Regions from separate parts of the Shewanella sp. SM73 genome, predicted to be linked through region 1. Evidence: predicted binding sites of a transcription regulator. Region 1 holds the regulator's gene; each other region holds the start of a gene.

Region 1 (7,924 bases):
CTGCCCGGAGTGGCGCAGGTAGTGCACTCCGGCCGCAGTATGGTACAAAGTTCCATTATTAGTGTTTTGTTAACTTCTCTTTGTGTTTAATAACCTGACGGTCAAGCTTGTCAATCAGGGCGTCTATAGCGGCATACATGTCAGCATGCTCTGAAGTAGCAAAAACTTCACCACCTATGAGGTTTATTCTCGCTTCGGCAATCTGTTGCATTTTCTCAACATTGAGCACAACGTGCACATTATTGATCTGTTCGAAATGGCGTTCAAGTTTTGAAAACTTTTCTTCTACATATGCACGTAACGATTCGGTAATTTCGACATGGTGTCCACTTAGGTTTATTTGCATAGAAACGTCCTCCGATATCCACTGTAGGTTATAAACTTTTACGCTGATTAGAAGGTGGAATAAGCATAGCCTCTCGGTACTTCGCAATGGTTCTGCGGGCTACGTTGATCCCTTGTTCTGCCAGAAGTTGTGCCATCTTACTATCGCTTAATGGTTTTTTCTGGTTTTCCGCTGCCACCAGTTTCTTTATAAAGGCTCTGATTGCTGTGGATGAGCACTCACCACCATCGTCAGTACCGACGTGGCTAGAGAAGAAGTATTTTAGTTCAAAAAGTCCCTTAGGGGTATGCATGTATTTTTGAGTTGTGACCCGTGAGATGGTGGACTCATGCATTTCTACCGCTTCGGCAATATCGTTAAGCACCATAGGCTTCATGGCTTCTTCACCGTACTCAAAGAAACCTTGCTGATATTGCACTATGCAATTAGCAACTTTAAGCAAAGTATCGTTACGGCTTTCTAGGCTCTTAATAAACCATTTAGCCTCTTGCAGATGGCCGCGAATAAATTGGCTATCGGCTTGGTTTTTGGTACTGCGTGCCATAGAAGCATAATGTTGATTTACATTGATTTTGGGCATGCAGTCAGGATTAAGCTCAACAACCCAGCGGCCATTTTTCTTCGACACAGACACATCTGGGATAACGTATTCGTCATTATTGGGCGTGATCAACAAACCTGGGCGAGGATTGAGGGTTTGGATAAGTGCTATACCATCCCTTAATTCATCTTCTTTTAATTTAGTCTTACGCATCAATAACCTAAAGTCTCGGGCGGCGATCAGATCTAAATGATCTTTGATCAGCATACGGGCGTTTTCTAGGTTGGGAGTATCAGCGGCGAAATGCGACAGTTGGATCAGCAGGCATTCACTTAAATCGCGGGCGGCAACGCCTATGGGATCAAAATGCTGAATACGCTTGAGTACGGCTTCGACTTCGTCAAGCTCAACTTCAGGATTGCCCATGGCTTCGAGAATTTCTTCAGTGCTTTGGGTGAGATAGCCCTGATCGTCGATGGCATCAATAATGGCGGTGGCAATGGCTAAATCGGTTTCAGAAAACGGCGTGAGGTTTTTTTGCCATTCTAAGTGTTCGTACAACCCTTCACTGGTCTCGCCTTGGAAGGGCATATCGTCTTCACGACTACCGCCGGGGCCTGAGTTTGGGGAGGCGGTAAACACTTCATCCCATGTGGTGTCCATGGGGAGCTCATCGGGCATGGATTCTTTGGTTAGCGACTCTGCCGTGTCTATGGTGGAGCTGTCTTTTTCTGGTGGCAGAGTGCTAGATTCACTGAAATCCGTATCGGATAGCGTTTGGTTTACAGGGTTTTTAGTGGCGTCGAATTGATCCTCTTCCAGCTCGAGAAGGGGATTAGAATCTAATGCTTGCTGGATCTCTTGCTGCAGTTCTAATGACGACAGTTGCAACAGACGTATAGCCTGTTGTAGTTGTGGCGTCATGGTTAACTGTTGACCCAGTTTGAGCTGGAGTGACGCTTTCATGTTACCGCTGATCCCTACGTTATTATTGTTGGATGAGGTCGCTTATTATTATCTTGAGTGAAGCCCAATGGCGGTATAAATTGCCTCCATTGGCTTCGCTCGATTAACTATAGCCTGAATTGTTCACCTAAGTACACAGCCCTAACTTGCTGATTGTCTAAGATCTCTGCTGGAGTTCCTTCGGCAATCAGGTTTCCGTGACTCACAATATAAGCATGTTCACATACATCTAATGTCTCGCGGACATTATGGTCTGTGATCAGTACGCCAAGGCCGCGACTTTTGAGTTGTTCGATAATCTTCTTGATGTCGATAACCGAAATAGGATCGACGCCGGCAAACGGTTCATCGAGCAAAATGAACTTAGGATTAGCGGCTAAAGCCCGCGCAATTTCGACGCGACGACGTTCGCCACCCGACAATGACATGCCTTGGCTGTCACGGATGTGGGTGATATGAAACTCTTCGAGCAGATGTTCTAGTTCTTCTTCTCGTTCTTCGTTTTTAAGTTCTTTACGAGTTTGCAGTACGGCCATGATGTTGTCATGAACAGTTAGCTTACGAAAGATACTGGCTTCCTGCGGTAAGTAACCTATGCCTTTGCGGGCACGCAGATGCATAGGATCTGCGGTTAAATCATCATCGTCGATAAAGATATGTCCCTTATCGCTCTTCACTAGCCCGACAACCATGTAAAAGGTCGTGGTTTTACCTGCACCGTTTGGACCGAGTAGGCCAACGACTTGACCGGTTTTTACCGTCAGACTGACGTCTTTAACCACTTGGCGACTCTTGTAACTTTTCGCCAGATTTTGTGCTCTTAAGGTGATTTGGGTCATTTAGAGTCCTGCTTTTTTACAGGTTTATCCGCCGGAGCGTCTGATTTAGCATCATCTTGATAGTTTTCAGGCTGAATAATAGTGATCACGCGATCGTCACCACTGCCAGTACTCTCGGCCATCAATTTCTGTTGAATCATGTTATAGCGGATTAAATTGCCTGTAACTTGGCTACCCGCTTGATCTAATGACGCCATACCTTTCAGCGTTAAGGTGCGGCTTGCCATATCGTAACGAATTTCTTTCGCGCTAGCCGATGCAGGACGGCCATCGTCTAATATCTGGCTATACGTAGCAGGGTTGCCTGTGGCGACCAAAGTTTTGCTATTTTCACCTTCAGCGGAAAATGCACGCAGTTCATTTGCTTGGATTTTTATTGAGCCTTGGGTAACTTCCACCGGACCAAAGAAGATGATCTGGTTGTTTTTGATATCCGCAGTTTGGCTCACAGCTTTAATTTTGACTTCTTGCTTTAAGTCGCCGACTTTCGCGAAAGCACTCATGCTCATAATTAGCATTAGGCTGGCAAGTAATACGTTATTTTGCTTCATATGTTCCTACTACCTGACTGGTCAATTGCACTTCTTGCGCGTTGAGGTCGGCATAAAGGCCTTGGCCTTGAATATTAAAATCTTTCCCTGTGACGTAAATGGTACGGTCAGAGGTCATTATCATAGTGTTGAGATCGAGTTCCAGATAACTGGTGGACAAGGTCTGAATCGGTTCTTCTGGGCTAATGGCATCGATAATAACATTATTTTCTAATACAACCTTGCCAGTTTCCTTGTTTAGCTTGCCCTGATCTGCCCTGAGCTGCCATTGTGCTTTACCTTGGTCTGGATAAACAAGATAAACAGGTTGAGTAAAGAAAGTTTGATTCGTTGAATCATAATGTTCCATGTGTTTCGCCGTCACACGGCTATTCACTAGTCCTTGCTCATTGAACTCAACACTGCGCAGATCTTCAACGATGAAATCTGGGGTATTTTGATCTTTTACTCTGTTATCGGAATCACCGCTGTGTTTGTTCTGGACCTGCCAGTAAAGCGCTAGTGCAGTTCCAAAAAAAGCGATAATTGCGAGTGTCACACGACTCATATACTCATTCCATGGGCCGAAGTGAATTTATTTTGACTTAGGAGTAACAGATCTGTGAGTTCACGCAGTGCACCGTGGCCACCATTGAGCGTAGTCACAAAATGGGCGTGTTGGCGTACATAGGGGTGGCCGTCAGCAACACTGACCGCTAAACCGACGACATTCATCACGGGGAGATCGACAATATCATCACCGATATAAGCCACTTCTTCTGGGGTGACACCATAAAGTGCGAGCAATGCTTCATAGGGCTCGAACTTATTGTCTACGCCTTGGTAAATATGGGTAACACCAAGGGCTGTCATACGGTTTTCAACGATTTTGGATTGACGTCCTGTGATCACGGCGAGGTTGAAACCGCTGGTGAGGAGTGAGCGCACGCCATAACCGTCACGGGTATGGAAGGCTTTGAGCTCTTCGCCGCTATTGCTCAAGTAAATATGGCCGTCGGAAAACACCCCATCGACGTCACAAATCAACAGTTTAATCTTTTGCGCGCGTTGCCACACATCATCACTGATTGGGCCGTAAAATCCTTGCTGTGGCATTAAATGACTCCTGCTTTAACCATGTCTAGCATGTTAAGAGCGCCGATAGGATGGCGATCTTTATCGATAACAATTAATCCGTTGATGTTTTTTGAGTCCATCACTTGCAGCGCTTGGGCGGCCAATACATTATCCGTGATCGTGACGCAGTTACGGGTCATCACATCGGCAATGGGCGTCGTGCGTAAATTCACTTCGGCATCGATAACGCGGCGTAAATCACCGTCGGTGAAGATACCAACCAGCTTGCGCTGATCATCGATAATCGCCGTCATGCCTAAGCCTTTCTTGGAGATTTCGTACAGGGCTTCTGTGATGCAAATATCGTGGTTGACGAGCGGTAAGTCATCACCGCTGTGCATCACATCACTGACTTTTAACAGCAACTTACGTCCTAATGCACCGCCGGGATGGGACATAGCAAAATCATCACGGGTAAAGCCTTTTGCTTGCAGCAGCGCAATGGCGATGGCATCGCCCATCACTAAGGTCGCGGTAGTGCTCGACGTTGGGGCAAGTCCAAGTGGGCAAGCCTCTTCTGGGACTTCGATACATAAATGCACTTTAGATAATCGCGCCATATTCGATTCGGGTTTACCCGTTACCGCAATAACAGGCACGCCCATACGTTGGATGACCGGCATTAAGGTGAGGATTTCACTCGACTCACCAGAATTTGAAATCGCTAAAATCACATCGTTATCGGCCAATACACCCAGATCGCCGTGGCTGGCTTCACCCGGATGCACAAAAAATGCGGGCGTTCCTGTGCTGGCGAGGGTGGCAGAAATCTTATTGCCGATATGGCCCGATTTGCCCATTCCCATGACAATCACTTTGCCTGTGCAGTTGAGGATCAACTCGCAAGCTTCTGCAAATTCAGCCGAATCAACATATTGATAAAGATTGTCTAGGGCTGACTTTTCAATGTCGATAACTTTACAACCCCATTGGCGCAGTTGTGATTTGTCTACCATGTCTATCTCTCTTTTTGCATTGTCTTTGTCGCCCCATTGATGGGATTGGAATAGCACAATTTGGTACGCGATAAAGATGATATGTAATAGGCTTTCTGCCAAGTATTAGTTTGTTTTCAGACAATTTAGCTTATGTATTGCTGTGGTTAATTACCGAAAACAGCAAAACAATTGCGGCAGGCTAGAGCGATTGATCCGACTCGTCAAGTTCAGCTGCGTTAGCTATTCATGCACAATAACGTGTTTAGCGGCAGAAGGTCTTGAGCAATATCATCGTCTTTGTCGTTTATTTCAATGGATTTATCCCATATCGCAGCGGGTATTACCCTATAGGATGCCTCTATTGCGCAATTGCGTATCGACTCTCCCCGATAAAAGTGGGCGAAGAGTGAGCTAAGTGCGAACGAATTAGCCAATACTGCCAATTCTGCAACTAGGTTGAAAACATTAAGTAACATTTTACCTGTGCAGAGTGAAAACTTAGGGCGCATTTTCGCTGTAAATGAGGCAAATTGAAAGTATCGCAGGGCGATAGTGTCGATTCGGTTGTAGGTTAAAGCGCAATTACGTACAATTTGCGGCTCTTCGATTGGTCAGTCTAGGAAGACTAGGATCACCTCATTTGCAAATGTCGGAATCAAGCATGACTCAAGAACAAACGCCGTTGGTTGAGATCCGTAATTTGGGGTTTAGCCGCGGTCAGCGTGTGATATATGAAGATATTAGCCTGTCCATTCCAAGGGGCAAGGTGACGGCGATCATGGGGCCGAGCGGCATAGGCAAAACGACCCTGTTGAAATTGATTGGCGGCCAATTAACGCCTGACCATGGACAAGTTTTATTCGACGGTCACGATATCCATGGCGTGAGTCGCAATGAATTATTTAGTCTGCGTAAGCGGATGAGCATGCTGTTTCAAAGTGGCGCGCTGTTTACCGACATTAATGTGTTCGATAACGTGGCGTTTGCACTGCGTGAACATTCTGGACTGCCTGAAGACATTATTCGCACTATCGTGCTGATGAAGCTTGAAGCCGTAGGTTTACGTGGTGCAGCTCAGATGATGCCAAGCGAGTTATCCGGTGGTATGCAACGCCGCGCCGCATTGGCTAGAGCCATAGCGCTTGAACCTGAAATGGTGATGTACGATGAGCCTTTTGCAGGGCAAGACCCAATATCGATGGGCGTGTTAGTAAAGCTTATTCGTGAGTTATCCGATGCGCTGAATCTGACTTCAATTGTAGTGTCCCACGATGTGGATGAAGTGCTTGGCATTGCCGATTATGTATATGTGGTGGCTGACAAAAAAGTCATCGCCCACGGTACCCCTGAAGAATTAAAGTACGCTGATAATCCGCAGCTGAAACAGTTTATTCAAGGTGCTCCGGACGGCCCTGTGCCGTTCCATTATCCGGCAAATGATTACCAGCAAGAATTAATGGCAAAAGGAGTTGGCAAGTGAAGTTAATCGACAGTATTGCCGACTTAGGCCGCAGCGCGATTGAGCTAGTGCTCGGCTTTGGCCGTGCAGGCCTTATGCTGTGGGGCGCGATTTTTCGCTGGCCACGCGTGCGTAAAGGTTTTCCATTATTAGTGCGCCAGATTTATGTGGTCGGTGTGCAATCTATGGTGATTATTTTAGTCTCAGGACTCTTTATCGGCATGGTGCTCGCACTGCAAGGCTACAACATCTTAGTTGGTTTTGGCACTGAAGAAAGCTTAGGTCCTATGGTGGCGCTCAGTTTACTGCGTGAGTTGGGGCCAGTTGTTACCGCGTTATTGTTTGCGGGACGGGCGGGTTCAGCATTAACCGCTGAAATTGGTTTAATGAAAAGTACTGAGCAGCTTTCCAGTTTAGAAATGATGGCTATTGACCCATTAAGGCAGATTATTGCACCGCGCTTTTGGGCTGGAGTGATCAGTATGCCATTGCTGGCGTTGATGTTTACCGCTGTAGGTATTTATGGCGGGCACCTTGTTGGCGTGGAATGGAAAGGGATCGACAGTGGTGCGTTTTGGTCGATTCTGCAGGCGTCTGTCGAATGGCGTCAGGACATAGTTAACTGCTTGATCAAAAGTGGTGTGTTTGCCGTAGTGGTCACTTGGATTGCGTTATATCGCGGTTATCAAGTGATCCCAAATCCGGAAGGCATCAGCCGTGCAACGACCCAGACTGTCGTTCAGTCGAGCCTCGCTGTATTGGCATTGGATTTTTTACTGACAGCCCTGATGTTTGGCCGCTAACGGAACACTGCGGATTTCGACACAGGTTAGATGGATTAACAGAGTGGTAGCTGAACATGTTGACACGAAAAATTGAATTATTAGTGGGTGTGTTTCTTTTAACAGGATTGGCCGCTTTTTTGGTCTTAGTCTTTAACGTCGCCAATATTGAAGTGAAAAGCAGCGATAGCACTTATACCATACAAGCCAATTTTACCAACATTGGTGGTTTGAAGGTGCGTTCGCCAGTCAAGGTTGGCGGTGTTGTCGTTGGCCGAGTGAGCAGCATAGATTTAGACCCAGTTAAGTTAGTGGCTGTGGTCACATTAGTGATGGACAAGCGTTACGATAAATTCCCTGAAACCAGTAGTTTAGCCATTTTGACT
Region 2 (7,924 bases), on a different contig from region 1:
ACATTCATTTGATATGAGCGCGAAGCAGAAATCATATCTGCCATTTCTTCCATGACATTAACATTCGGTTTATAAATAAAGCCGTCCGCATCCGCCATTGGATGATCGGGCGAATATTCTTTCAGTAGTGGTTTATCACTTTCTACAATGCCTTTTACCGCAACGCCTTGAGAAGCTTGTTGCTGACTTTGGGCTTTAGCCATTTCGGCTTCAAAAATGGGATGACGAGAACGATAGGTCTTATCTACACTACTCGAGACGGAATCCGCGTTGGCTATGTTGCTCGCGGTGGTGTTTAGCCTGACCGATTGAGCAGACATTCCCGAGCCAGCAACATCAAATATGCTAAATAAACTCATGATTAATCCCCTCTCAACGCTTTCTTCATGCCACTAAACTTACTATCTAAAAAACCTAGCGACATTTGATATTCAAGTGCATTTTGCATGAATGCCGATTGTTCCTGTTGGATATCAACAGTATTACCATCACCGGTATCGGGTTGATTTGGCACACGGAACTTAACAAATTGCCCAGTCAACTCCGCAAGCCCAAAATGCTTATCTGGCTCTTGCATTTCAAGACTATTTCGCTGCTGCTGTTGGCCTCGAGCGGCCTGCATTGCCGCAGAAAAATCAACATCGCGGGCTTTGTAATGTGGCGTATCTGCGTTAGCGATATTGCTTGAAATGACTTCTGCCCGCTGCGCTCTAATACCGAGAGTGTATTGATGCACACCCAGTGCATTATCAAAATTGATCGCCATAAAATTGCCTCCTCGTGTTCTCACGAAAATAAAGCAATTCATGTGCCAACATCAGGAAAATTTTGAGAATAACAATAAGGATGAGCAAGTGATGGGTAAAAAATTACCGACAATTGTCGGTAATTTTCTTTAGAGCGGCTGAGTTAAGTCTTTTTCTGGTAATAAATGCCAGGGTTACAACGAACCATATCAAACTCGTCCGTTAAACCAGCGATAGATTCTGATGCACCGAGAAATAAAATCCCTTTGGGATTGAGAGCGGCAGCGAATTGCCGCAAAATTTTTGCCTTTGCCTCTGGTGCAAAATAAATCAGCACATTGCGGCAAAAGATAATGTCGAACTTGCCAAGTAGACTATAACTCTCAAGCAAATTATGCGCTCTAAAGTTCACCAACCGCTTCACATTATCCTTTAACTTCATATTGCCTGAAGGTAATGCATCAAAAAACTGACGCTTACGTTCTTCAGATAAACCACGCGCTAATGCCAAACTATCGTACTCGGCATTTTTGCAGCGTTCTAACATGGAAGGAGATAGATCCGTTGCTTGAATCGAAGCACTACCAGCCAAGGCACCAGGCTTCTTCTGTTGATACTCAAGAATAGTCATAGCCAATGAGTACGGCTCTTGGCCTGACGAGCAAGCCGCAGACCAAATTTTGAGCGGACGCCCCAGACGACTGTATTCAGGTAGTAGGACATTATTCAACAACTCAAATGGATAACGATCACGAAACCAGAGAGTTTCATTGGTCGTCATAGCATCGATCACTTCAGCTCTGAGCGCACGCTCAGTAGGCTTCATCGAATGCTTAACCACATCAGATAAGGATGGCAGGTTATATTTGCCCATCAAAGGAGCAAGACGACTGCGCACAAGATATTGCTTATTTTCACCCAGTACGATGCCGCTGTGTTGCTCTAAGAACAACCGAAATTGATTATATTCAGCCTCAGCGAGTGATTTATTTGGCACATTCACATCCTAAATCCTATAGCAAGCACCAAAATCAGTGCGAAACCATCATGTTATAAAGTCGAGATTATAGCGTAAAGCGTATCTAGGTACTAACCTACAGCAATTACAAACTTAAATGCTTATTCACAGCAGCGGCCAGTTCGTCAGGATTAAACTTAGCGATAAAGTCATTAGCCCCCACTTTTTGAACCATTGCCTGATTGAATACACCACTTAACGAAGTATGCAGTACCACTTTAATATGCTTAAGCTTAGGATCATCTCGGATTTCAGCGGTCAAGGTGTAGCCATCCATTTCAGGCATCTCAATATCAGAGATTATGAGGGGGATCTCATCGGCCACATTATCCATCTCTTTGGCGATCTCTTTAAGCTTATCTAATGCTTCGCGACCATCTTTTGCGGTATCAATTTGTAAATTCAATGACTCGAGTGAACGAATAATTTGTTTACGCGCCACGGCAGAATCATCAATAACCATAATATGATAATGCTGAGTTCTGTCGAGGGTCAGTTTTTCATTGGCTTCTTCACTGATAGCCGTTTTAACTGGTGAAATCTCATCTAAGATTTTTTCCACATCGAGAATTTCAACTAATTCACCTTCAATTTCAGTCACAGCTGTCAGATAAGAATAACGGCCAGCACCTTGCGGCGGAGGCATAATCGCTTCCCAATTCATGTTGATGATCCGCTCAACAGAACTGACCAAGAAGCCTTGAACACTGCGGTTATATTCAGAAATAATGATGAAACAGTTTTCAGTGCTTGCTAAAGGTTTTCCCCCTGTTGCCGCACTCAAATCAATCACTGAAATGGTTGTTCCACGAATATGAGCAACACCCTTCACATAAGGATTAAGTTTAGGCAAAGTGGTCAGTGGTGGACACTGCAGTACTTCTTTCACCTTAAACACGTTAATCCCAAACCGTTGACGACCGTTTAATTTAAAAAGCAGCAATTCTAAACGGTTTTGTCCAACGAGCTGGGTTCGTTTGTTGACTGAATCAAGAATACTCGACATAACTCTGCCTTGTTGTTCTGTTTATGTTCGGCCCTATAACTCAGTTGAGTATAGGCATATTAATTGCTTACGTCTTATCTATCGATAAACATAGTCGAAACTGAGTCAATCTTCTGACAGTGATGCAAATTATTATTACAGTAGTCAGCTTCGAACTTAATAAAAGTATAGGTGCATTCTGGCGTTACAAGCTAGTCTCTTCATTATGAAAGTAAATTTAGTCTGTTTTTTTAGTCTTTTCCCCCTCTTCATGCCCGCTTTAGCGAGTGCAGAGCCTATTGTCCCCACCGTATCGGCAATCTCAGAATTAGCTAAAGCGCTTATTTCAGAAAAAATATCCGTTCCAGAAAATGCCAAAGTAAATATTTCGCCACAGATGGTTGACGCAAGAATGCTGCCGTCACAATGTTCGTCTCCAATGAAAGTTGAACTGGCTAGCGATAGGGAAATTAGCCGTAATAACACCTTAAAAGTCAGCTGCGATACACAAGACTTAGCTTACCCTTGGCAAATCTATATCTCGGTTCGGGTGGATATCTTATTCCCCGTTGTTGTCTCAACCGAAATCTTAGCACCAGGCGAACTCATCTCTCCTAGTCAAGTAGAAGTCCGTTACATTGAACAAAATAGCTTGAGAGGTGCCGAATTCGATGACCCGAGTAAATTGGCTGGCGTGCGAGTAAAACGACGAGTAGCAAAAGATAATCCCATATTAAGCAACAACTTATGCTTCGTTTGTAAAAATGATTCGGTATCTATCTACGTTCGTTCTGGCTCATTCGAGCTCAAAACAGTGGGCGAAGCCCTACAAGATGGCAATAAAGGTGATCGGATCAGAGTCAAAAATAGCAGTTCAAACAAAGAACTAGATGCTATAGTCACAGGCATTGGCGAAGTTGAAGTAAGAATGTAAAATAATCTAAAGCTTTTTTGTAAGCTGCCGATACCCCAGTTAAGAAATCCCGTACACACGACGCTGGAGCCTAAAATGGCAATTGATATTAGCAAACTCAACACTGCAACGACTGCGCAAGTTCGTTCAGGTGCAACGAAAACGAGCAGCGATCAATCTGCTCAAGTTGCTACAAAATCGACAACACCACAAAGAAGCGACTCTGTGGTCATTACGGCCCAGGCACAACAACTTCAAGGAGCTCAGACTAAAATGGCTAGCCTTCCTGAAGTTGATCAAAAGAAAGTAGCAGAAATCAAACAAGCTATTGCCGAAGGTCGCTATAAAATTGACCCAGAAAAGTTGGCTGCCAATATTGCAAGTTTTGAAGCCGAACTTAATGACTTAAATAAAGAGTAACTATGACTGAAATAGCTAAACTGGTAGATCTACAACACGCCCATTTGGCTGTTCTTAAGCAAATCATACTCAAGGAAAAAGGCGCTTTGGTTGACCAAAACGCCGATTTACTGCTTTCCCTTGCTAACGAAAAATCGCAATGTCTGAAAGAACTAAAGACTAATGATGATATTCTGGCAAAACACAGTGATAAATCGCTACTCACTCAGCAAGTCGAACTCGTGCATAAAATGGCCGAGATCAAAGACGCATTGACTGAATGCAAAGAATTAAACGAACAAAATGCCAGTTTAATTGAGATGAATTTAGCGAGTTTAAATCGCTTTGCTCAAGCTTTACAAGCCAGTAGAAACGCCTCCAGCCTCACCTATAACGATAAAGGCAAGACCTCGACTATCTCAAGTTTAGGCAATGATTTAAAGGCCTAACAAGCGCATCACTCCCACTTAGCATTCCCTTTTCTAAGCTCTGATTAGATCTTAATGTCTTGTACAAAAAGAAAAGCCGCGTTAATACGCGGCTCAATACATGCTGTTGAACATACATTCAATAACGCTAGAAATACGTCACTTCCTTCACTCGTTGTGGACGGTTCTGTTGTTGATAAAGCGCCCAAACCTGTGAAAAATCAAGTTCTAACTCAGTCACATAATGCTCGCCTGCTGGATAACTCTTAACGACTCGTGCGCCGCGGATCACGCCAGAAACTGACGCTTTGACATTATCGTCCGTCAACATCCAATCACTAACACTGCTGTTTGCCGTTATTTTCTGCCCATAAACTTGTTCCGCTAATTCACGATAAGCCACAATTTTTGATGCCTGCATAGCCATCAACACTCTTTGTGATTGCTCTTTAGCCGGTTGAGTCGCTAAGGGCGCATATCCTATAGCCGTTAACTTAGGAAAACTCGGCGGCGGCACATCTTCCCATTGCACATATCTATCTTTAGCAGCGCAGCCAGTTAGCATTAGCCCCGTGATAAGTAATAAAAGGTAGTGTTTCATTTTCCATCTCCTAAGACACGTACTTCATTCATGCCCGGACTCGCCTGACGATATAAGATGCCATTTTGTGACACAATTTGCTCCGAAGGCTGCATGTAGTTTGCCAACTCTTTTTGAGTCACAAAAGTTTGAGATGCCGATACCACGCGATTGTTACTAATGTTCACAATCCGAGTATTGATCGCCATACCATTGGTTACTACGCTCATAGTCGAAACGACAAGATGCTCAACAGGAAGATCTTTCGACAATTTTTGCCAATCTCGCGTCAAAATAAAATCCCCGTCAGATGTGACTCTCAAGCCATCAGCTAAGTTTAAATCCACCACATTAAACTGAAAGCTATGGAGCGACGTCATTAATCCTTGCTGTAACTGTTGCGCTAACGCATTAGTGCCATTCAAATCGCCCACTAATACTGGTGTTGCAACTACGATAGGTTGATCAGAACGCAAAGCATCATTTTGCTTAACAAGCTCAGTCACTATTCGCTGTGCTAAATGGTTAATCACTGCCGTTGGCGGCAACCCATTGCCATCCACTAAACTCGGTTTGGGCGGCGTAACCGGTTTAGCTACACATCCACCTAACATTATCAATGTTAAGGGAATAATCACACGCTTTAGCATTGGATTTACCTCATCTATGGGTGCATTGGCAGTCAAGTGACTCACTTTCTAAGCTTCAAATTTTTAATGAGTAACAAAAACCAGCAATCTTCGGACCAATATTAACCTCAGTCCGACAATATTCTTCTATTACCCAGTATATCGACTGTAACAATGGAAACTTTATCAAAAGTTCTCATACTCAGGCACGAAATTTGCTTTATTGCCATATTAGGTTAAGAGTCAGAAAACTGGCTCGATTGGTAATATCGCCATTAGCTTAGCGATAAGGATTGAATTGATGCACATACCAGGTTCAGCTTCGCTCATCATTTTGAGCCTTTTACTACTTTCTTTGCCCACCAGAGCCGAATGGATAGAAGCCAGCGGAGAAGCAACTATTATCAATGGTAATACAGCTCAAGCAAGGGAAGAAGCAATTAATCAAGCTGTTAGCTATGCGACATTAAGCACAGGTATTCAAATATCCAGCGAGCAACAAACCTCTAATGGTAACCTCACACAAAATAACTTTGCGATAAATCGCAACGCCCAAGCCATAAACATCCAACTCGTAAGTGAACAAATTCAGGGAAATAAAATATATGTATCCCTACGCCTCGATCTAAATGATGATCCAACACAACAGTGTCCTAATGGCCAATTAAAGGCCGCTATTTTAATACCTCAAACACAAATAAAAGATCGTTCTCAGCTTAGATATGGACAACTTTCAGGCTTTGAAGAGGTCATTTCAGAGGCGTTAGGGAACACTATAGAAGATTACTCTTCAACTGGCTTTAGTCACATCCATGCTAACGAGCGACTCGATATTGAACAAGACCTAGTGGATATTCGCGGTTATCGACTCCCAAGCTGGCTCAGTGAAATTACCGACAGCCAATATATTCTTCAACCGCAGATCATTGATATATCGATAGAGCCTGTACAACCCACCTTCTTAGGATTTTGGGATGAAGCTCCGCTAAGGCAATTTCAATTCAAACTCAGCCTCTATCATGGGATCAGTGGCGAAGAGGTCTGGAGCAAAAGCTACAGCACATCGGCCCCATGGGAATTTGAAGAACAGGCTATCATTGCTCCCAACAGTAATAGATTCTGGCGTTCCTCCTATGGAAAAAGTATTACTCAATTAATATTGCAAGCTACCCGAGATTTAGACAGCACACTTAATTGCAGGCCATTACTTGGCCAAGTCGTTAGCCGACAAGCAGACAGGATTATATTAAATCTAGGCCGTAAACATGGCATTCGTGTCGGTGATAAATTCCAAGTAGTATTACAACAAAACTTACCCGATAGACTCAATGAAATGCGCGCCGTCGCGACCAAAAGTCGTGCAACGGTAAAAATTGAGCAAGTAAGCGAAGAAAGCGCTACCGCAGTACTTGTAGACCAAAATGCCGCCTACAATGTGCAGATAAACGACATAGCGCTTAAGATTTAAGCAACTAAATCATAAGCCTTTTAATCAAAGATAAAACCAGTATAATCACTGTCGTCTCTTCATAGCTCAACAGGATAGAGCAGCCGCCTCCTAAGCGGCCGATCGGGGTTCGAGTCCCTGTGGAGAGACCAGATAGTGACCTTGGTGATATCAAACTCCTAGAAATCCTCCGGAGAAGCGGAATGACCGAGCTATTTGCGTCTAATCTCAATATTATCGTTAAGCGTTGGCCTATCGTAGCTGCTGCGATTAAAAACCAAACCATCAATGAATTAGATGCTCACCTTATCAACGGTCGTAATCAAACTATCAGTGTTAATGGTATTCAGCTCAGTAGTCGTCATGACCGCATCGCCGAAGCACAGCTTTTTATCAAAACATTACCAAGCAAAAGCCATCAGGTGACTGTTTATGGAGTTGGTATGGGTGATGTACCCAGCCTCCTGATTGAAAATCCTCACTATGCTCGTATTGAGGTATGTATTTTAAATTTAGCCGTATTCGCGTTACTGCTTTGCTATACCGATCAGAGAGAATGGCTAAGTCATCCTAATGTGACCTTATACGAACAGGCAGGAAAAACACTGAGTTTTCCATATATTGCAATAACACCTGAACTCAATTTAGTCAGCAATGAAAATGCAATTATCCGCGATTTGATCGTCTTTGAATTAAATCGTCAGTATGCCAATCAAAAACATCTTAATAATGAGAGAGTTGAATCTCGATTTAAGGCCAATATAAAAAATATAGAAAAT
Region 3 (7,924 bases), on a different contig from region 1:
ATGAAGTGCTTGGGCAATGGTTTACGGAAGAATTAGGGACTGAGTTAGCTAAAATTCAGCAAGTGTTGGGTGTGATAAAAGAAATTCAAGCCGATAAACGAGGTTCATGGCGTCTTGTTGGTAATGATTTTACCTTAGAGTTAGAGCGTGAACAGGCCCGAGTCTTTGCCAATGCCTTAGGCTTTGAGCAAGAATATGAATTGGAAGAGGCTATGTCACTCTATGATGCTGAGTCAGAAGCTTATTGTGGCCTAGAGGATTTTGAGCTGGCGCTATTGAGTTGGCAGCAATTTATTGAGAAAGGTTTGTAATCATTTATTTAATCTCTATTTGATAAAAACATAAAGGCAATCATGGGATTGCCTTTATTGTTTTCGCGATACCAAGCTCATTTTCGTATCTTTAATTATTAAGGTAGCGCACCGCCATTTCGGTTCTCGATTTAGCATTGGCTTTACGCAGTAGGTTTTTCACGTGCACTTTAACTGTGCCTTCACTAATGTGTAAATGCTCTGAAATCATGCGATTACTTAAGCCTTCCGCCAGTTGCTGTAGAATTTGCAGCTCCCTTGGGGTTAGGCTCGAAATCCATTCTTGTTCATCGGTCGCATCTTTAAGTTCGTAAAGGTATTCTTCGACTTCATCGCTGATCACCCTGTGGCCAAGCATGGCATTTTTGAGTTTTTCGAGCAGCAAATCTGGCTCAGTATCTTTGAGCAAATAGCCGTCGGCTCCAGCACGAAGTAAACGGATAACATCCTGTTTTGCATCGGAAACGGTGAGAATTACTATGCGTGAGGTAACACCCTCTTGGCGCATGGCGTTGAGGGTATCTAGGCCTGTCATGCCTTTCATATTCAGATCGAGTAATATGATGTCGGGTTCATCGGTGACCACTGCGGTTAATGCGTCTAAACCACTACCGGCTTCGCCAAATAGGCTGAAGTCAGGATCTGAAGCGATGAGCTGGCAGATGCCTTTGCGCAAGAGGGGATGGTCATCGACCACCAGTACGGAATAAGGTTTACCCATTTGAAGGCTCCTGTTGAGATGGGAAAATAAGCGTCACTCTAGTGCCACTTGACCCTTTGCTGTGGTGCACAAGGTTTAATGGGCTGTTAGGTTTGAGTGCGTCGTCTTGTGCATTGCATCCTTGCTCAGTCGTGGTTGTCATAGCAGGTTTAAATTTCTTTAAATCATTGTCGCTGAACACGACTTTACCTGAAAGCTTACTGGCTCGTTCATGCATTATACCTATGCCAAAATGTTGATCTCGTTCTTTTAAATGTCCAATACCTATGCCGTTATCACAAACATCAATATTGACCATACCCTCGTCATCCTTATAGCAATGGATGTTAATGAGGCTGGCCTCAGCGTGTTTGATGGCGTTTAACGTCGCTTCTCGCGTGATCTGCAGTATGTGGATGTGTTGCTTTGCCTCTAGCCATTGTGGCGCAAGTTTATAGTCTAAGGTTATCTTTATATTCGTCTTTGTCCTGAGTTGCTCAAGCATAGCCTCTAAAGCACTTTTTAGATCGGGTTCTTTAATTGTGAGCCTAAAGGTGGATAGTAACTCCCTGAGCTGCACGTAGGCAGTGCTTACACCTTCGTTGATTTCGGTTAGCTGCGCCTCAACGATTGGACTGCGGCAACTGCAATCTAAGTTTTTGCGTAATAAGCTAATTTGGATTTTTAGGAAAGATAGCACTTGACCTAAAGAGTCGTGCAGCTCTCGGGCAATTACGCCACGTTCCTCCATTAGCGCCAGTTGCTGTCTTTGCTCTGTGGCATTGTGGATCACGATTGAGCGGGTCAACATAATAGCGAAATTGTTAAACAAGGCGATATTGGGTGTTTGAGCGGCAATTAACTCTAAATAGCCTAAATTAGCCTGCTCAAATTGCAGTGGAAAACGGGTGCTCTCTTGAGTCATATCTGGCCAGCCGCCATCGGCCTCAATCACTTCAAGCTCTTGCTCGGGATACTGGATAATGAGTCTTAGGTAGTCGAGTGATTCATAGCCTTTTAACTGATTCAGTGCCGCCTTGAGCGCCTTATAATCGAGTTTATTCGCGTTTAATGTCAGTAGGTTATCATATAAGAATGCCAGCTCGTTGTTGGCCCTTGTCAGCGCTAAGGTTTTTTCTGCTACCTGCGATTCTAGGTTGCCATAAAGCGTCGCGAGTTCCTTAGCCGTTTTTTGTAGGGCATGGGTCAGCGCTGTGAGTTCAATATATTCGGTCTCGGGCATTTCAATTTCAAAATTACCTTTAGAAATGGTATTCGCCGACTCCATCAGTTTTTGCAGTGGGATCACCACTTTCTTCTTTGTAAAACGCACGGCCACAAAAGCGATAATGAGCATGACGCCTAAGCCTAATATTTGGCTGGCGGCAAGGAGCCTGAGTTTAAAGGCGGCGTAGTGCTCCATCTCAAGCACCAGTAAATCTATGGTATCAACAAAGTCCTTCAGTGAGGCGACATAATCGCGGGAGTTTTCTTGTTCTATGTAGTGTTTCATCACCAGCCATTTATCGATGACAAGCTGATATTGAGCGGCAATTTCTGGCGGACTAAACCAACTTTCCGAGGGCTTTAACGTGTCGGAATAGAGCGTATTTTCGAATTCGGTGATTTTATCCTGCGCAGCATCACTGCCTGAGTTGGCGTAAAACATTAACCGATAGCTTTGCATCCTCAGCGACCCTGAGGCATTAATCGCCTTGGCGTCGCCTAAGCTGTAGGACAAATTGATGATAGCAAAAGTCGATAAACTACTAGAGAGCAGAATAAGTACTAACATTAATCCTAAGATTTTTGAGGTTAGACTACCTCGTTTCATTAATCCGCTGTTCATTTTGATGGCCGCTGTTATGGCACTTTGCAGTGGTTTTTACATTAGAAAATAATGTAATACATTAACAAAAGTATAGAAATGTGAACAACAACACCTTTACATTTTGATCTAGCGCAAACTTCAACCTAGATACCCCCTAAGAGGTATATTTTTAGCAGGGTTAAATCACTAAGTTTGACCATGGAGATGTCGTGATTTACAACAATAATGCAACACGGAGATGAGATGATGAAGAAGATGACAGGTAAGTCCTTTGCACTGAGTGCACTGGTTGCCGCCAGCTTCATGGCAGCGGGCGCAATGGCGAGTGATAAAACAGAGCCTCGCAACGAAGTTTATAAAGATAAATTTAAGAATCAATATAATAGCTGGCATGATACCGCAAAGAGTGAAGAACTTGTCGATGCGATTGGGCAGGATCCTAATATGGTGATCTTGTGGGCTGGCTATGCATTCGCAAAAGATTACAACGCTCCTCGCGGCCATATGTATGCCGTGACCGACGTGCGTAATACCCTACGTACTGGTGCGCCGAAAAATGCGGAAGATGGTCCATTGCCTATGGCATGTTGGAGCTGTAAGAGCCCTGATGTACCTCGCTTAATTGAAGAGCAAGGTGAAGATGGCTACTTCAAAGGTAAATGGGCTAAGGGTGGCCCTGAAGTCACTAACACCATTGGCTGTGGTGATTGTCATGAAAAAGGCTCACCAAAACTGCGGATCTCTCGTCCTTATGTAGACCGTGCAATGGATGCTATCGGTACGCCATTTGATAAAGCTTCGAAGAAAGACAAGCAATCTATGGTGTGCGGTCAGTGCCACGTTGAATACTATTTTGAGAAAAAAGAAGACAAAAAAGGTTTCGTCAAATTCCCTTGGGATATGGGCATAACTGTTGACCAGATGGAAGTTTACTACGACGGTATCGAGTTCTCCGATTGGACTCATGCGCTGTCTAAAACACCTATGTTAAAAGCGCAACATCCAGAGTATGAAACTTGGAAACTGGGTATTCATGGTAAAAATAATGTCAGTTGTGTTGACTGCCATATGCCAAAAGTGACAAGCCCTGAAGGTAAGAAATTTACCGATCATAAAGTGGGTAATCCATTTGACCGTTTCGAAGAAACCTGTGCAACTTGCCATAGCCAAACGAAAGAATTCTTAGTTGGCGTCACTAATGAACGTAAAGCTAAAGTTAAAGAAATGAAACTGAAAGCGGAAGAGCAATTAGTGAAAGCGCACTTCGAAGCTGCTAAAGCGTGGGAATTGGGTGCAACTGAAGCTGAAATGAAGCCTATCTTGACCGATATCCGTCATGCTCAATGGCGCTGGGATTTAGCGATTGCTTCCCATGGTGTTGCTGCTCATGCTCCTGAAGAAGCCCTACGTGTTTTAGGTACTTCAGTGAATAAAGCTGCTGATGCTCGTGTGAAGTTAGCGCAATTACTCGGTAAAAAAGGCATCACAGATCCTGTTGCGATTCCTGATATCTCTACTAAAGCTAAAGCACAAGCAGCCTTAGGTATGGACATGAAAAAGATGAATGCTGAGAAAGAAGCATTTAAGAAAGACATGTTACCTAAGTGGGATGAAGAAGCGAAAAAACGCGAAGCCACTTATAAGTAGGTTTTTTTAATCAATCGTGGTTGAGTTTTCGATATGAGCTAACCCCTCATGCAAACAAAAGCCCTCGCTGACTCAGCGGGGGCTTTTTTATGGAAAAAATATCGAGTAATGTCAGGCGTTGATCATGCTGGCCGAGTGAATACCACGGGCTAAATCGCTATTTGATCAGTTTTAATAACGCCCTAAATTGCTCGCCTTGGGCTTGATGTTGTAATTCAAATAATAGCGATTCCACGTTAGTTAATAGGGCGCCCCTGGCCGTCATCATTTGGATCCCAAGTTGTTTATTCTCAGCACTGCGTGACGATACGCAATCGGCGACTAAATGCACCGAATATTGCTGTTCGATAAGGTCACAACAGGTTTGGTAAACACACACATGGGTTTCAATACCCGCGACTATGACGTGTTTGCGATTCGTCTTAGTTAATGCCTTTGCAAACGCGTCACAGTGCCAGCCGCTAAAATGCTGCTTAGCAATGGGTGAGCTGGTTTTCGCAAGTAAGGTTTGCAGCTCAGTGCTAGTTGCTCCGAGTTTATCGGGTAGTTGTTCTAACCACAGTATTGGAATTTCAAATAATTGTGCGCCTTGGATTAAGGTCTGTAGTTGTTGATGCAGCTTGTCACTGTTATCCATGATTTGTGCAAGTTTTCCTTGCACATCGACAATAACGAGAACACATTCTTCTGGTTTTAACATCGGGCCTTCCTTCTGCGCTTGATGATTGTCTTAGTGATGATCTTCGCTTTTGTCTAAGAGCTTGTGTTGTGATGCTCAGATTTCATCTCGATTTACGCTTCCCCCAGTAGACCCTAATTTAACCTTGTTACCAATAGGCCTAAGGTCGAATAGCTGTCGCACTTAAACTGCTCACTAAAAGAGTGCATCGCACCAGTTAGTGCTCGATTATGGTGCATTTTTAACCTTAAAAAATAGTGTTAAACAATTTAAACCAATAATAATCAATAGATTAAATTGTTGGCCTAATGATTGAATTACCTTTGATACAAGTTAATAACAATCGCGTTTTTTTGGAGGTCAGGATGAAACTAGTCAGCGCTATCATCAAGCCGTTTAAGTTGGATGATGTCCGTGAAGCTATCGCCGGAATTGGTATTGAGGGCATGACGGTGACCGAAGTGAAAGGTTTTGGCCGTCAGAAAGGGCATACAGAGTTGTATCGCGGCGCCGAGTATCAGGTGGATTTTTTGCCAAAAGTAAAACTAGAAATTGCCACTAAGGCTGAAAATCTCGACATGTTGATTGAGGCCATTACCACTGCGGCCCATACGGGGAAAATTGGTGACGGTAAGATCTTCGTCGTTGATTTAGAACATGCTATCCGTATCCGTACGGGTGAACTTGATACTGAAGCGCTATAAGGGGCTGACAATGGAAGAATTAACGAAATTAGGCGGCACAGTCACTGAACTACGCTTTGCACTCGATACCTTTTACTTTTTGATTTCTGGCGCTTTAGTCATGTGGATGGCGGCGGGATTCGCTATGTTAGAAGCGGGTTTAGTTCGCTCTAAAAATACCACTGAAATTTTAACTAAGAACGTTGTGCTGTACGCGATTGCCTGTGTGATGTATCTGTTGGTTGGCTATAACATCATGTATGTGGATAACACTGAAGGTGGCTGGTTACCGTCAATTGGCACCTTAATTGGTTCGCAATCAGCAGATGCGAGCCATGCATTAGAATCTGACTTCTTCTTCCAAGTTGTATTTGTGGCAACGGCGATGTCAATTGTCTCTGGTGCTGTGGCGGAACGGATGAAGTTGTGGGCTTTCTTGTTCTTTTCTGTGGTGATGACAGCGGTTATCTATCCAGTAGAAGGTTATTGGACTTGGGGCCAAGGTTTTATCGCTAAACTGGGCTTTGTAGACTTTGCTGGTAGCGGTATTGTGCATATGACGGGGGCGACCGCGGCGATTGCTGGCGTGATATTGCTCGGTGCGCGTAAGGGTAAATACGGGCCTAATGGCCAAGTGAATCCTATTCCAGGCTCTAACTTGCCAATGGCAACCTTAGGTATGTTTATTCTGTGGATGGGCTGGTTTGGCTTTAACGGCGGATCGCAATTAATGGTGTCGGATGCGGCGAATGCAAGCTCAGTGGCGAAAGTGTTTGTGAATACCAATACCGCAGCGGCTTTTGGTGCCATCTCAGCTCTTATCGTGTGTAAGATGATTTGGGGTAAAGCGGATTTGACCATGATCCTTAACGGTATTTTGGCTGGATTAGTGGCGATTACGGCAGATCCTCTCTCGCCTTCATTGTTAATGGCGGGTGTGATTGGTTTAGTGGCGGGCGGTGTGGTGGTGTTCTCGATTGTGGGCTTAGATCGCATTAAGATTGACGATCCCGTCGGTGCGATTTCAGTACACGGTGTGGCTGGTTTCCTCGGCTTAATGTGTGTGCCATTATCCAATGCCAATGCAACTATTACCGGACAGTTGACGGGGGCAGCGATCATTTTCACTTGGGTATTCTGCTCATCATTTGCTGTCTGGTATGTGATTAAGATAACCATGGGGATCCGTGTTACTGAGGAAGAAGAATACAACGGTATGGATGCTTCTGACTGCGGTATTGATGCCTATCCTGAGTTTGTTACGGTCAAAAATGCGGGCTGATTAAACTTGCACATTAATGCGTGATTCACCTTGATGCTTAGCTTGGATCGAGGGATAGTGAAGCAGAGCCTAGGCTCTGCTTTTTTATGGGTAATCACTGTGATTGAAGTTTTAGCACAGGGTCATAAGCTTAATTACTGAGCAATTCTGTTTTCTTGCATAAATTAAGGAGTGTTCTATGAGCTTGAATATAAAAACAATAGGTCAATTTTCGCGACTAAGTCTTATCGTCATTTCTGGCTGGATATCGGTTTCTGCCTTTGCAGGAGAAGTGATCGTTAATCGCTCAAGTGAGCCTGTCGATGCCTTTGCCGTGCGTGATCAAGTGCTCAAGGATTTTGAATGGCAGGAGTCACTTCGTCGCCAGCAGCAAATCCAAATTCTGCAGGCTTTACCCTCAGGTTGCGTTACGGTCATGAAACCCTATCGACATTTTACCTGTGGAGAGCATAACTATCGGCCGTATGATTATCAGCAGCGTGAGTTATACATAGAAGTTGACCGACCTTCGCAATAGTTAATTCGTTAAATTATTTGCAATTATTTTCAATCGATCGCGATTATTATTTTTTGTAACCATTTTATGTCGTCTTTTTCGCCATTTGTAATAAGCTCAAATAGGAGCTAATGGTGTGGGAGGACGTATGTCGAAACTATTCCGAGCCGTATACTTGAGTACGATCTTGAGCGTTGTATTCAGTCAATTGTTTGCTTGTAGCTCGACGACCATTGAGCCTAATCCGTCGGATCTTGAGTCGTTACTTGCCGATTCACTGTTTACCCCTGTGGCC

What was found. The regulator sigma-54, encoded in region 1, starts transcription at its own class of promoters, with help from an activator protein. The targets are predictions, from matches to a motif close to GTTGGCACGNNNNTNGNNT.
Region 2: L5M51_RS15000 (flagellar assembly protein FlgT) is a predicted target of sigma-54. The motif match lies at 5,901-5,919, and genes of this name have one in related genera.
Region 3: L5M51_RS04295 (P-II family nitrogen regulator) is a predicted target of sigma-54. The motif match lies at 5,468-5,486, and genes of this name have one in related genera.

The regions. Positions count from the first base shown of each region.
Region 1 covers NZ_JAKKRY010000020.1:15,248-23,171, forward strand. Annotated here, with positions in the region: gene ptsN (PTS IIA-like nitrogen regulatory protein PtsN) at 1-56, opposite strand, end outside; gene hpf (ribosome hibernation promoting factor) at 59-346, opposite strand; gene L5M51_RS20500 (RNA polymerase factor sigma-54) at 375-1,853, opposite strand; gene lptB (LPS export ABC transporter ATP-binding protein) at 1,961-2,692, opposite strand; gene lptA (lipopolysaccharide transport periplasmic protein LptA) at 2,689-3,243, opposite strand; gene lptC (LPS export ABC transporter periplasmic protein LptC) at 3,230-3,790, opposite strand; gene kdsC (3-deoxy-manno-octulosonate-8-phosphatase KdsC) at 3,787-4,338, opposite strand; gene L5M51_RS20525 (KpsF/GutQ family sugar-phosphate isomerase) at 4,338-5,315, opposite strand; gene mlaF (phospholipid ABC transporter ATP-binding protein MlaF) at 5,959-6,777, shown strand; gene mlaE (lipid asymmetry maintenance ABC transporter permease subunit MlaE) at 6,774-7,559, shown strand; gene mlaD (outer membrane lipid asymmetry maintenance protein MlaD) at 7,616-7,924, shown strand, end outside.
Region 2 covers NZ_JAKKRY010000011.1:1,756-9,679, reverse strand. Annotated here, with positions in the region: gene flgC (flagellar basal body rod protein FlgC) at 1-359, opposite strand, end outside; gene flgB (flagellar basal body rod protein FlgB) at 362-766, opposite strand; gene L5M51_RS15035 (CheR family methyltransferase) at 910-1,749, opposite strand; gene L5M51_RS15030 (chemotaxis protein CheV) at 1,850-2,770, opposite strand; gene flgA (flagellar basal body P-ring formation chaperone FlgA) at 2,976-3,683, shown strand; gene flgM (flagellar biosynthesis anti-sigma factor FlgM) at 3,759-4,082, shown strand; gene L5M51_RS15015 (flagella synthesis protein FlgN) at 4,085-4,510, shown strand; gene L5M51_RS15010 (LPP20 family lipoprotein) at 4,638-5,090, opposite strand; gene L5M51_RS15005 (FlgO family outer membrane protein) at 5,087-5,719, opposite strand; gene L5M51_RS15000 (flagellar assembly protein FlgT) at 6,000-7,166, shown strand; tRNA gene L5M51_RS14995 (tRNA-Arg) at 7,222-7,297, shown strand; gene L5M51_RS14990 (motility associated factor glycosyltransferase family protein) at 7,349-7,924, shown strand, end outside.
Region 3 covers NZ_JAKKRY010000002.1:244,105-252,028, reverse strand. Annotated here, with positions in the region: gene L5M51_RS04320 (YacL family protein) at 1-311, shown strand, start outside; gene L5M51_RS04315 (response regulator) at 403-1,032, opposite strand; gene narQ (nitrate/nitrite two-component system sensor histidine kinase NarQ) at 1,025-2,860, opposite strand; gene nrfA (ammonia-forming nitrite reductase cytochrome c552 subunit) at 3,086-4,489, shown strand; gene L5M51_RS04300 (hydrolase) at 4,647-5,189, opposite strand; gene L5M51_RS04295 (P-II family nitrogen regulator) at 5,534-5,872, shown strand; gene L5M51_RS04290 (ammonium transporter) at 5,883-7,133, shown strand; gene L5M51_RS04285 (hypothetical protein) at 7,312-7,650, shown strand; gene L5M51_RS04280 (tetratricopeptide repeat protein) at 7,778-7,924, shown strand, end outside.